3 regions of the Algoriphagus sp. Y33 genome follow, and region 1 is predicted to be linked to each of the others. Evidence: riboswitches for the same ligand, from Rfam matches in the RefSeq annotation. Region 1 holds a riboswitch; each other region holds the start of a gene.
The links. Region 1 has a riboswitch for S-adenosylmethionine ahead of ID165_RS06140 (homocysteine S-methyltransferase family protein). Riboswitches for the same ligand answer to the same signal wherever they lie in the genome.
Positions count from the first base shown of each region.

Region 1 (3,113 bases):
GCACTATTCGTCTATATTGGTGGCCGAAGACAATATGGTCAATCAGCTATTGATTAGGAAATTCTTGAAGAAATGGCATATGGGCAAACTAGTGATTGCTTCGGATGGACAGGAGGCGATTGACGAGTTTGAACAGGGGGAGTTTGATGTCGTACTCATAGATATACAAATGCCGGTAGTGGATGGTTTTGCAGTGGCAAAACGGATACGGGAAAACAAGGATTTGCTCAAAAGTAAAATCCCCATTTTAGTTCTAACGGCTAGTTCTTATCATGAGATCAAGGCTGAGATGGAGCAGATTGGTATTAATGATTATGTGGAAAAACCATTCACTCCTGAGGAACTGTATGGGAAATTAACTGAATATCTTAATTCGAAAGATATCGGTTAATACAGGTTTAGCATTAATTTTGCCTGACAGGTTTGAATCTGCCCAGCTTTACACAAATCCACTATTCAATGCCCCTTTTTAATAGATTCATATTATTGCTTTTTGTTTTTTTTGGTGTTGTTGATACTCAGGCACAACAATTAATAACAAAACGCTCCACTTTCTATGCCTTAGCGGGTACTTCAGGAGCCCGTCTTAATCAGTTTGACAACATACTGGCAGACCGTGGCTTATCCGGTTTGAGAAATAGGTATCAGACAATAGGATTAGGCTATCAGGCAAGAATCAATGATTTTGTGCTTGGAATGGATGTATTGCACAATAGAGGGGGAGTAAGTGAGCTCGATGATTTTTCTATGAACTACAGGACTTCCAGGGCATTGCTAAATGTAGGCTATGCATTTACCGAAGAATCACGATTTCAGCTAATCCACTATATGTCCATCGGAGTTGGATTCCTTAACTTTCAAATGCTACCCACCGAGCGCACAAGAGATCTTGATGCTTTTTTGGCAAAACCGGAGCAGGGATTTGTGCTTAGGGAAAAAGATATACAAAAAGGGACGTTGAATTATGGGAATTTCCTGACTGAAATCGGTTTTCAACTTAGCTATGATTTTGACTTGCCCGGTAGAAGAGAAGCACTACAGATTATAACCAAGATGGGGTATTCATTCAGTCCTCTGGAAGGGAAATGGAATATGAATGGAATCAACTTTGACAACGCCCAGAGTGGAGCATTTATAAGATTAGGTGCCGGTATCACATTACCCGATAGGAATTTCTTCTATAAAGATGCAAGCATAGGTGTCTCACTGATAAGAGGAGTTCACTTCACCATCCCGAAGAGATTTAATGCCAGGTTGAAAGAAGCAGGTCTGAATCCATTGAATACTACGCCTTCCAACTGGGGGTTAAGGATTTTGGGTGATACAGAGCGTCTCCTTTACGGTGCAGAACTTTATAATCTCGCATTGGATGGAAAGGCAAACGACGAAAAAAGACATTCTCTAAACAGCTTGAGAGTCTATGGAAATATAGGATATAATTTGATTGAATATAGAAATTTTGGTTTGGGGACATTAGTGGGTCTTGGATATGGCAATATACGCTATACACTTTTGACTAACGATAAGCCTGATTTTCCGGAACTATTTGAGCAGAGAGATTTTGATGGGTATTTGAGGAATAGCGGGCTGATGCTGAAGCCAGAAGTCTTTGCAGAATACGGGATTCCTATGACCAGACGAAAACTTTTTGACTTGGTGCTCACCGTAGCAGCGGGATACGAGATTCCTTTAGCAAATTATAAGCTAGGCGATTTGAGTATGTCGGGTTATATGGCAGGACCTTATTTGAGTTTCGGGGTAGGGGTAAGACCCTGATTTATTCATTTGACAATGTAATTCATCTTTTAGTAAATCCTTTTAGGAGATTCTCCTGTTTTATTATCAAAATGCTATTAACTTTGGGTTGCTTATCGAGAAAGACCGAGGGAAGGGCCCAACGACGTCTTAGCAACCTAGAAATAAGGTGCTAACTCCCATCCCGATATATCGGGAACAGATGAGCGGACTAGTACATCGTACTTCTCTCCGGTTTTGCTCGACAAGCTTTTTGATTAACAAAAAATCAGTATGCAAAACAGAACGGAATCCCTGCTTCAAGAACTTTCTAAGCGAATTTTAATCCTCGATGGAGCCATGGGAACCATGATTCAACGATATACCCTGACCGAGGAGGATTTTCGAACTCCTGAGCTAGCCGAACATCCCAAATCCCTGAAGGGGAATAATGATTTATTGTCTCTGAGTAAGCCCCAAATAATCAGGGAGATCCATGCTGAGTATTTCAGGGTGGGAGCAGATATTATTGAGACCAATACTTTCTCTGCCACCACAATTGCACAGGCAGATTATGATCTTTCGCATTTAGCATATACTATTAATGTGGAGTCTGCAAAGCTAGCAAGGGAGGTAGCTGACGAATTCACTGCAAAGAATCCGGATAAACCCCGCTTTGTGGCGGGGGCGATAGGGCCGACCAACAGAACGGCTTCGCTTTCGCCGGATGTGAATGACCCCGGCTATCGTGCAATCACTTTTGATCAGTTGGCAGAAGCCTATGCAGAGCAGGTTCGCGGGTTGTTGGATGGTGGAGCAGATATCCTATTGGTAGAGACGATTTTTGATACATTAAACGCCAAAGCTGCTCTGTATGCTATCCAGGATGTGTTTGAAGAAAGAAATATTCCGTTGGATCCTAAAGAAGGAGGTATCCCGATCATGATCTCCGGTACAATCACCGATGCTTCCGGGCGTACACTTTCGGGTCAGACTACTGAAGCATTTTTGATCTCCATATCGCATGTTCCCTTACTGTCAGTTGGATTGAACTGTGCTTTGGGGGCCAAAGAATTAAGACCCTATTTAAAAGTGTTGGCGCTGGAATCACCGTTCTATGTGAGTGCTTATCCGAATGCAGGCTTGCCGAATGAATTTGGACAATATGATCAGGGGGCAGATGAAATGGCGGATCAGATAAGGGACTTTTTGAAAGAAGGAATGCTGAATATTTTGGGGGGCTGTTGCGGCAGCACACCTGAGCATATTTCAGCTTTGGTAAAGATGGCTGCTGATTTTCAGCCGAGAAAATTACAAGTGGAACTAGAGGAAACGTTGGACTGAGAAGATGGCTAGAAATAATTACATGAAACTATCCG
Region 1 is NZ_CP061947.1:1,503,090-1,506,202, forward strand. It holds gene ID165_RS06130 (response regulator) at 1-391, shown strand, start outside; gene ID165_RS06135 (hypothetical protein) at 460-1,776, shown strand; SAM riboswitch class I at 1,866-1,964, shown strand; gene ID165_RS06140 (homocysteine S-methyltransferase family protein) at 2,029-3,078, shown strand; gene metH (methionine synthase) at 3,083-3,113, shown strand, end outside.

Region 2 (3,113 bases), 2.5 Mb from region 1:
GTTATTCCTATCGATATTTCTGAGCTTGACTTGGGTAAATCATTCAAAGTGGAAGATGTCAAAGTGGAAGGCTTCGAAATCCTAACAAATCCGAACGTTTCTATCGTGACTATTGGTGTACCAAGAGCTCTTAGAGGTAAGAAAGGCGGAGAAGAGTAAATTCAGTCTCTATTACACTATTCATTTAAAATCCTGCCCATATCCGGGTGGGATTTTTTATTTTCAAACCCGATAGCTGCTGTAAAATGAAAATCGAGCCTGCCTGAAGCAGACAGGCCTGGCTCCAAAGTCACACACCAGGTGATTATAATGCATTCATGATTCCATATGACAGCTGAAAAACAAATTATAAACACATGAAACACCTAATCATAGGCCTTGGGAATATTGGCCCAGAATATGAACTCACCAGACACAACATTGGCTTTTTGACAGTGGACAGGCTTGCCGACTCGAAGGACTGCACCTGGAAGAGTGACAGACTTGCATTCAAAACAGAATTCAAGCACAAAGGCAGAACAATCCATATGATTAAGCCTACTACTTACATGAACCTTAGTGGCAAGGCAATGAATTACTGGATGAAAGAACTTCAGGTAAGCAAAGAGAATACGCTGGTGATCGTAGATGATGTGGCCATTCCTTTTGGCAAACTCCGCATGAAACCCAAAGGAAGCGCAGCCGGTCACAACGGGCTGAAAAACATAGAAGAGCTCACAGGAGGTCAGAACTACCCAAGACTGAGAATGGGCATAGGCGATGACTTTCCTAAGGGTAGGCAAGTTGATTTTGTTTTGGGAAATTTCACACAGCAGGAATTTGCCGAAATCCCTACCATAATGGATAAAGCAATAGAAATGACCCTCAGTTTTTGTACAATTGGCATAGAACGCACCATGAATCAATTCAACGATTGATGAAATCGAGCATAACTAAAGCGTCACACACTGTAATGGTTATATGGCTATAATGCAAGCGAGATTCCATGTGGCCTTTTAAAAAAACACAAACACATGAAATAAGATTTGGAATTCCCCAAATATCGATCTTTCTTTGCATCACTTCAGGCAACTGATTTATAAAGAAGAGGCGAGAGATTAGGCTCAACGACCCTCTGGCAACCATCCCGAAACGGAGAACGGTGCCAAATCCTACCCTATGCGGGAACTATAGATTGGCTTACTTCACAAATAATCCCTTTTATTTCGTTCCCCTCATTGGGTTTGATTTTCTCAAATCTGCTTGATTAGTCTTATCAAAATCTAAACTGATCAATAAATGAGTAAGCACTTTGAAACGAACTCTGTAAGGATCTCCCCTTCCAAGTCCAGCCAGCGGGAGCACTCCGCTCCTATTTACCTTACATCCAGCTTTACATTCGACTCAGCGGAAGAAGCCCGAGCTACTTTTGCTGATGAAATAGAAGGGAATATCTACTCCCGGTATGCCAACCCAAATTCCAGTGATCTGATAGAAAAAGTCTGTGCTGCCGAAGGCACTGAAGATGGATTTGCTACTGCATCAGGGATGGCCGCAATGTTTGGGAGTATTGCCGCACTACTGCAGCAAGGAGATCATGTACTTGCCGCACGGTCACTTTTCGGATCTACTCATCAGCTACTTACTAAAGTATTTCCTAAGTGGGGGATCACCTCTACTTACGGGGATATTTTTGATTATTTGAATTGGGAAAAACTCATACAACCCAACACCAAAATGCTTTTCATCGAAACCCCATCCAATCCGGGCTTGGAAATAATCGATCTGGAATGGGCGGGTAAATTTGCGGCAGCTCACAACCTGATTCTGGTAGTGGATAATTGCTTCGCCTCGCCTTATTTACAACAGCCTGCTAAGTGGGGAGCTCATATTGTGACCCACAGTGCTACCAAATACATCGACGGACAAGGACGAGTGCTGGGAGGCTTGATTTTGGGCAAAGCTAACTTGATGCAGGAAGTACAGTTTTTTGCGAGACATACAGGGCCTGCCATATCTCCATTCAATGCATGGATACTTGCGAAAAGCATGGAAACACTTGGTGTAAGAATGGATAGACACTGCAGCAATGCGCTGAAAGTAGCTGAGTATTTCGAAGGTAATTCTGAGTTACTTGCAGTAAAATATCCATTCCTAAAATCACATCCCCAATACGAAATCGCAAAAAAACAAATGAGTCAGGGTGGTGGGATAGTTACCTTAGATCTGAAAGGCGGAGTTCAGCGTGCCCAACGCTTCATCGATCAGCTTCAGATGATCTCCATCACTGCTAATCTGGGTGACAGTCGAAGTATTGTCACACATCCTGCCTCTACTACGCACAGCAAACTTTCTGTTGACGAAAGAGCACAGGTTGGGATTTCGGATGGACTGGTACGACTATCTGTAGGTCTGGAGCACTACGAAGACATAATTCAGGATGTAGAAAGAGCGATTGACTTATCAAAGTAAAACGACTAGCATTGCTGCCAGTCTTTGTAAGATAAAAGCAGGTTGAATACAAAAATGCCCTCAAAAAGGATGTTATTCTTTTGAGGGCATTCATTTTTTAAGCCTCACTTCTACCAAGTGGTTTGCCGCAAGGTAGGAAAGGCCCGAATTATATCACTCAGACTAATCTGTCCCAACAGGACTCCATCTTTCATCACCGGGAATCTTCGGATTTTATGCTCTAAAAATTGTGATGCAGCATCGAATATTGATAAATCCGGAGAAAGCGTAAGAACATCCCTAGACATATGCTCGCTTACTTTTGCCGGGAATTTCGGCGTGTTGGTGTATTTTCCTTTAATAATCTCTTTTAGGCAATCCACTTCCGAAATAATACCTATTAATGCGCCTGAAGCATCTATCACCGGTGCACCGGATATCTTTCGTTTGGTGAGCACTTCCATTACCTGATCAATAGTATCATCCGGCTTGAAAGTAATCAAGCTTGTACTCATGTACTCTTTTACTAGAATTTGCGGAATTGGGGCTTTTTTGGGTTCTGCCATTCTAACCCCTTGAAAACTTTTTACCATAGGTTAAAATTTAAGGATGAAAGAATAAATTATCGATAATTAGTAACAATTAAAAATTATAACTTAAAAAACCCTATATTTCGATACTAT
Region 2 is NZ_CP061947.1:4,042,027-4,045,139, forward strand. It holds gene ID165_RS16220 (50S ribosomal protein L25/general stress protein Ctc) at 1-159, shown strand, start outside; gene pth (aminoacyl-tRNA hydrolase) at 357-917, shown strand; SAM riboswitch class I at 1,074-1,176, shown strand; gene ID165_RS16230 (PLP-dependent aspartate aminotransferase family protein) at 1,279-2,451, shown strand; gene ID165_RS16235 (CBS domain-containing protein) at 2,562-3,023, opposite strand.
Region 2: it holds a riboswitch for S-adenosylmethionine, as region 1 does, so the genes downstream of both, ID165_RS16230 (PLP-dependent aspartate aminotransferase family protein) here and ID165_RS06140 (homocysteine S-methyltransferase family protein) in region 1, are expected to answer to the same signal.

Region 3 (3,113 bases), 430 kb from region 1:
ATTCCATTCATTGTGACTGTAGTGGCGATTTTATTTACAGATCTTTTGGTGGGAATAGGGATTGGGATGGTGTTCGGTCTGTTCTTTGTGATTAAAACAAATTTTGTACGGGCGATATCACTTACAGAAATGAACGGAAACTATCTCCTTCAGCTTCACAAAGATGTTTCCTTCCTCAATAAAGCACTACTAATGAAGAATCTATCCAAAATCCCCTCCGATAGTAAAGTGATTATCAATGCCCAAAAAGCGCAGTTTATAGATCATGACATTCAGGAAGTCTTAAATGACTTTATAGCTTCGAGTGCAGATAGGAATATCCGCGTTACAGTAGAAGGATTTAAGCATAAAATTTACGAAAACATATGAGCCCTTACGAGAAACTATTAATTCAAAACAAAGCTTGGTCAGACGATCAAAAGCTGATCGACGAGAACTTTTTTGGAAGATTGGCAAAACAGCAGAGCCCTAAATTTCTGTGGATTGGCTGCTCAGACAGTAGAGTTCCCGCTAATCAGATCACAGGTACCGATCCGGGAGAAATATTCGTACATCGAAACATAGCCAACATGGTGGTGCATACCGATCTTAATTTACTCAGTGTATTGGAATATGCCGTAGCAGTGCTGAAGGTTGAGCATATCATCGTATGCGGTCACTATGGCTGTGGTGGAATAGAAGCTGCACTTGGTAATAAAAGTTTCGGTCTAATCAACAAATGGCTTCTCAATATCAAAGAAGTGTACAAAATTTATCAGAAAGATATTGATGCTCTAGAAAACCATGAAGATAAAGTAAATGCTTTAGTAGAATATAATGTGATAGAACAGTGCCAGGATCTGATCAAGACTTCAATCATACAGAAGGCATGGAGAGATAGATCAGCTCCGAAAATTCATGGCTGGGTCTATGGATTAAAAGATGGTTTGGTCAAAGAATTGGTAAACATCGAATCAGATTTTGAGACGATCAATCCTATTTTCAGATTCGATCTGGAAGAATTGGATAAATAATTCAAGTTTTTCGGTCAGCGGGTGAAAATTAATTTTGATTTTCCATTCGCTGACCTTTTATTTGCAGCATCCTTTCACTTTTTAAGTGCTCGGATTTATAAAGAAGAGGCGAGAGACAGGCTCATAGACCCTCTGGCAACCTGGAAAGTCCAAGGTGCCAATTCCTGCCAAGAGAGATATTCTCTTTTGGAACTATAAGTTCAATGTAAAATGCACTCAGGACATCATACACTTTACACTACTACTTCATCATCATCCGTGCTCAAGCATTCCGCTTTATTCATGTGTTGATTTCATTTACGCCTATGTCGGAGTAATTCGTCATGCGCTTTCGTACGTTTATTATTTTTCAAACCATAAATCCAAAAAATCATGTCAAAAAAACTTCACTTCGACACACTTCAAGTACACGCTGGGCAGGAGCCTGATCCGTCTACAAACTCACGTGCGGTACCTATTTACCAAACGACTTCCTATGTATTCAATTCGGCTGAACATGGAGCAAACCTATTTGGCTTGAAAGAATTCGGGAATATATATACCCGCATCATGAACCCGACTACGGATGTATTCGAGAAAAGAATAGCTACACTGGAAGGCGGTGTGGCAGCAGTGGCTACGAGCTCAGGACAGGCAGCCCAGTTTCTCGCACTCAATAACATCATGGAAGCGGGTGATAATTTCGTTTCCAGTCCGTTTCTATATGGAGGAACATTCAATCAATTCAAAGTTTCATTCAAACGAATAGGCATCGATGCCAGGTTTGCCAAAGGTAAATCTCCTGATGATTTTGAAGCTTTGATTGATGGCAAAACCAAAGCAATCTATCTAGAAACCATAGGAAATCCTGAGTTTAATATTCCCGATTTCGAAGCTATTGCATCTGTCGCTAAAAAGCACGATATCCCGCTGGTGGTAGACAATACTTTCGGAGCCGGAGGGTATTTATGCCAGCCTATCACTCATGGAGCAAATATTGTAACCTCCTCGGCCACCAAATGGATAGGCGGACATGGTACTTCCATCGGAGGAATTATAGTAGACGGTGGGAATTTCAACTGGGGAAACGGAAAATTCAAACAATTCTCCGAGCCTTCAGAAGGATATCACGGCTTGAACTTTTGGGAAGTTTTCGGAGAAAACAATCCGTTGGGACTGCCTAACATAGCTTTTGCTATCCGCGCAAGAGTAGAAGGTCTTCGTGATTTCGGCCCGGCCATCAGTCCATTCAATTCATTTCTATTACTTCAGGGGATTGAAACACTCTCACTCCGGGTTAAGAAAACAGTAGAAAACGCCTTAGCTCTGGCACAATGGCTGGAAACACATCCTTCTGTTCAGAAAGTGAATTATCCGGGATTGGAGTCTTCTCCTTACCACGAATTGGCTAAAAAATATCTGAAAAACGGCTTTGGAGGAGTGCTGAGTTTTGAGCTGAAAGGTGACAAAGAGCAAGCTTCTGCGTTGATCAATAATCTGGAATTAATTTCCCATTTGGCCAATGTGGGTGATGCCAAAACATTGATCATCCAGCCTGCAGCTACTACCCATCAACAATTATCAGATGCAGAGCAACTAGCCGCAGGAGTCACTCCTACGCTGTTGCGAATCTCTTGTGGAATCGAGCACATTGAAGATATCAAATCGGATCTGCAACAAGCTTTCGATAAAATCTAATCTTATCAAATGAATCTTAAAAGTCAGTACGCTTCGATTACCATGACCCAGGAAATATTTTATTCAAGTTTGCCTTTACATCTGGAATCAGGAGAAATTCTCCCTGAATTTGACCTTGGCTATACCACGTATGGCCAACTCAATTCAGACAAATCCAATGTGATCTGGGTTATCCATGCGCTTACGGGAGATTCGAATGCTTCAGAGTGGTGGAGTGGTCTGATCGGGGAAGATAAATTCTTCGACCCTGCCGATCATTTTATTATCTGCGCCAATCTTTTGGGATCCTGCTATGGTTCTACCCAGCCATTCAGCGAAAATCCCAAAACCGGTAAGCCGTACTATTACGATTTTCCTCAGATGACAACACGGGATCTCGCTGAGGGATTGGAACGCTTGAGGATTCATTTGAAAATAGAAACC
Region 3 is NZ_CP061947.1:1,936,074-1,939,186, forward strand. It holds gene ID165_RS07780 (SulP family inorganic anion transporter) at 1-369, shown strand, start outside; gene ID165_RS07785 (carbonic anhydrase) at 366-1,013, shown strand; SAM riboswitch class I at 1,106-1,214, shown strand; gene ID165_RS07790 (O-acetylhomoserine aminocarboxypropyltransferase/cysteine synthase family protein) at 1,386-2,690, shown strand; gene metX (homoserine O-acetyltransferase) at 2,700-3,113, shown strand, end outside.
Region 3: it holds a riboswitch for S-adenosylmethionine, as region 1 does, so the genes downstream of both, ID165_RS07790 (O-acetylhomoserine aminocarboxypropyltransferase/cysteine synthase family protein) here and ID165_RS06140 (homocysteine S-methyltransferase family protein) in region 1, are expected to answer to the same signal.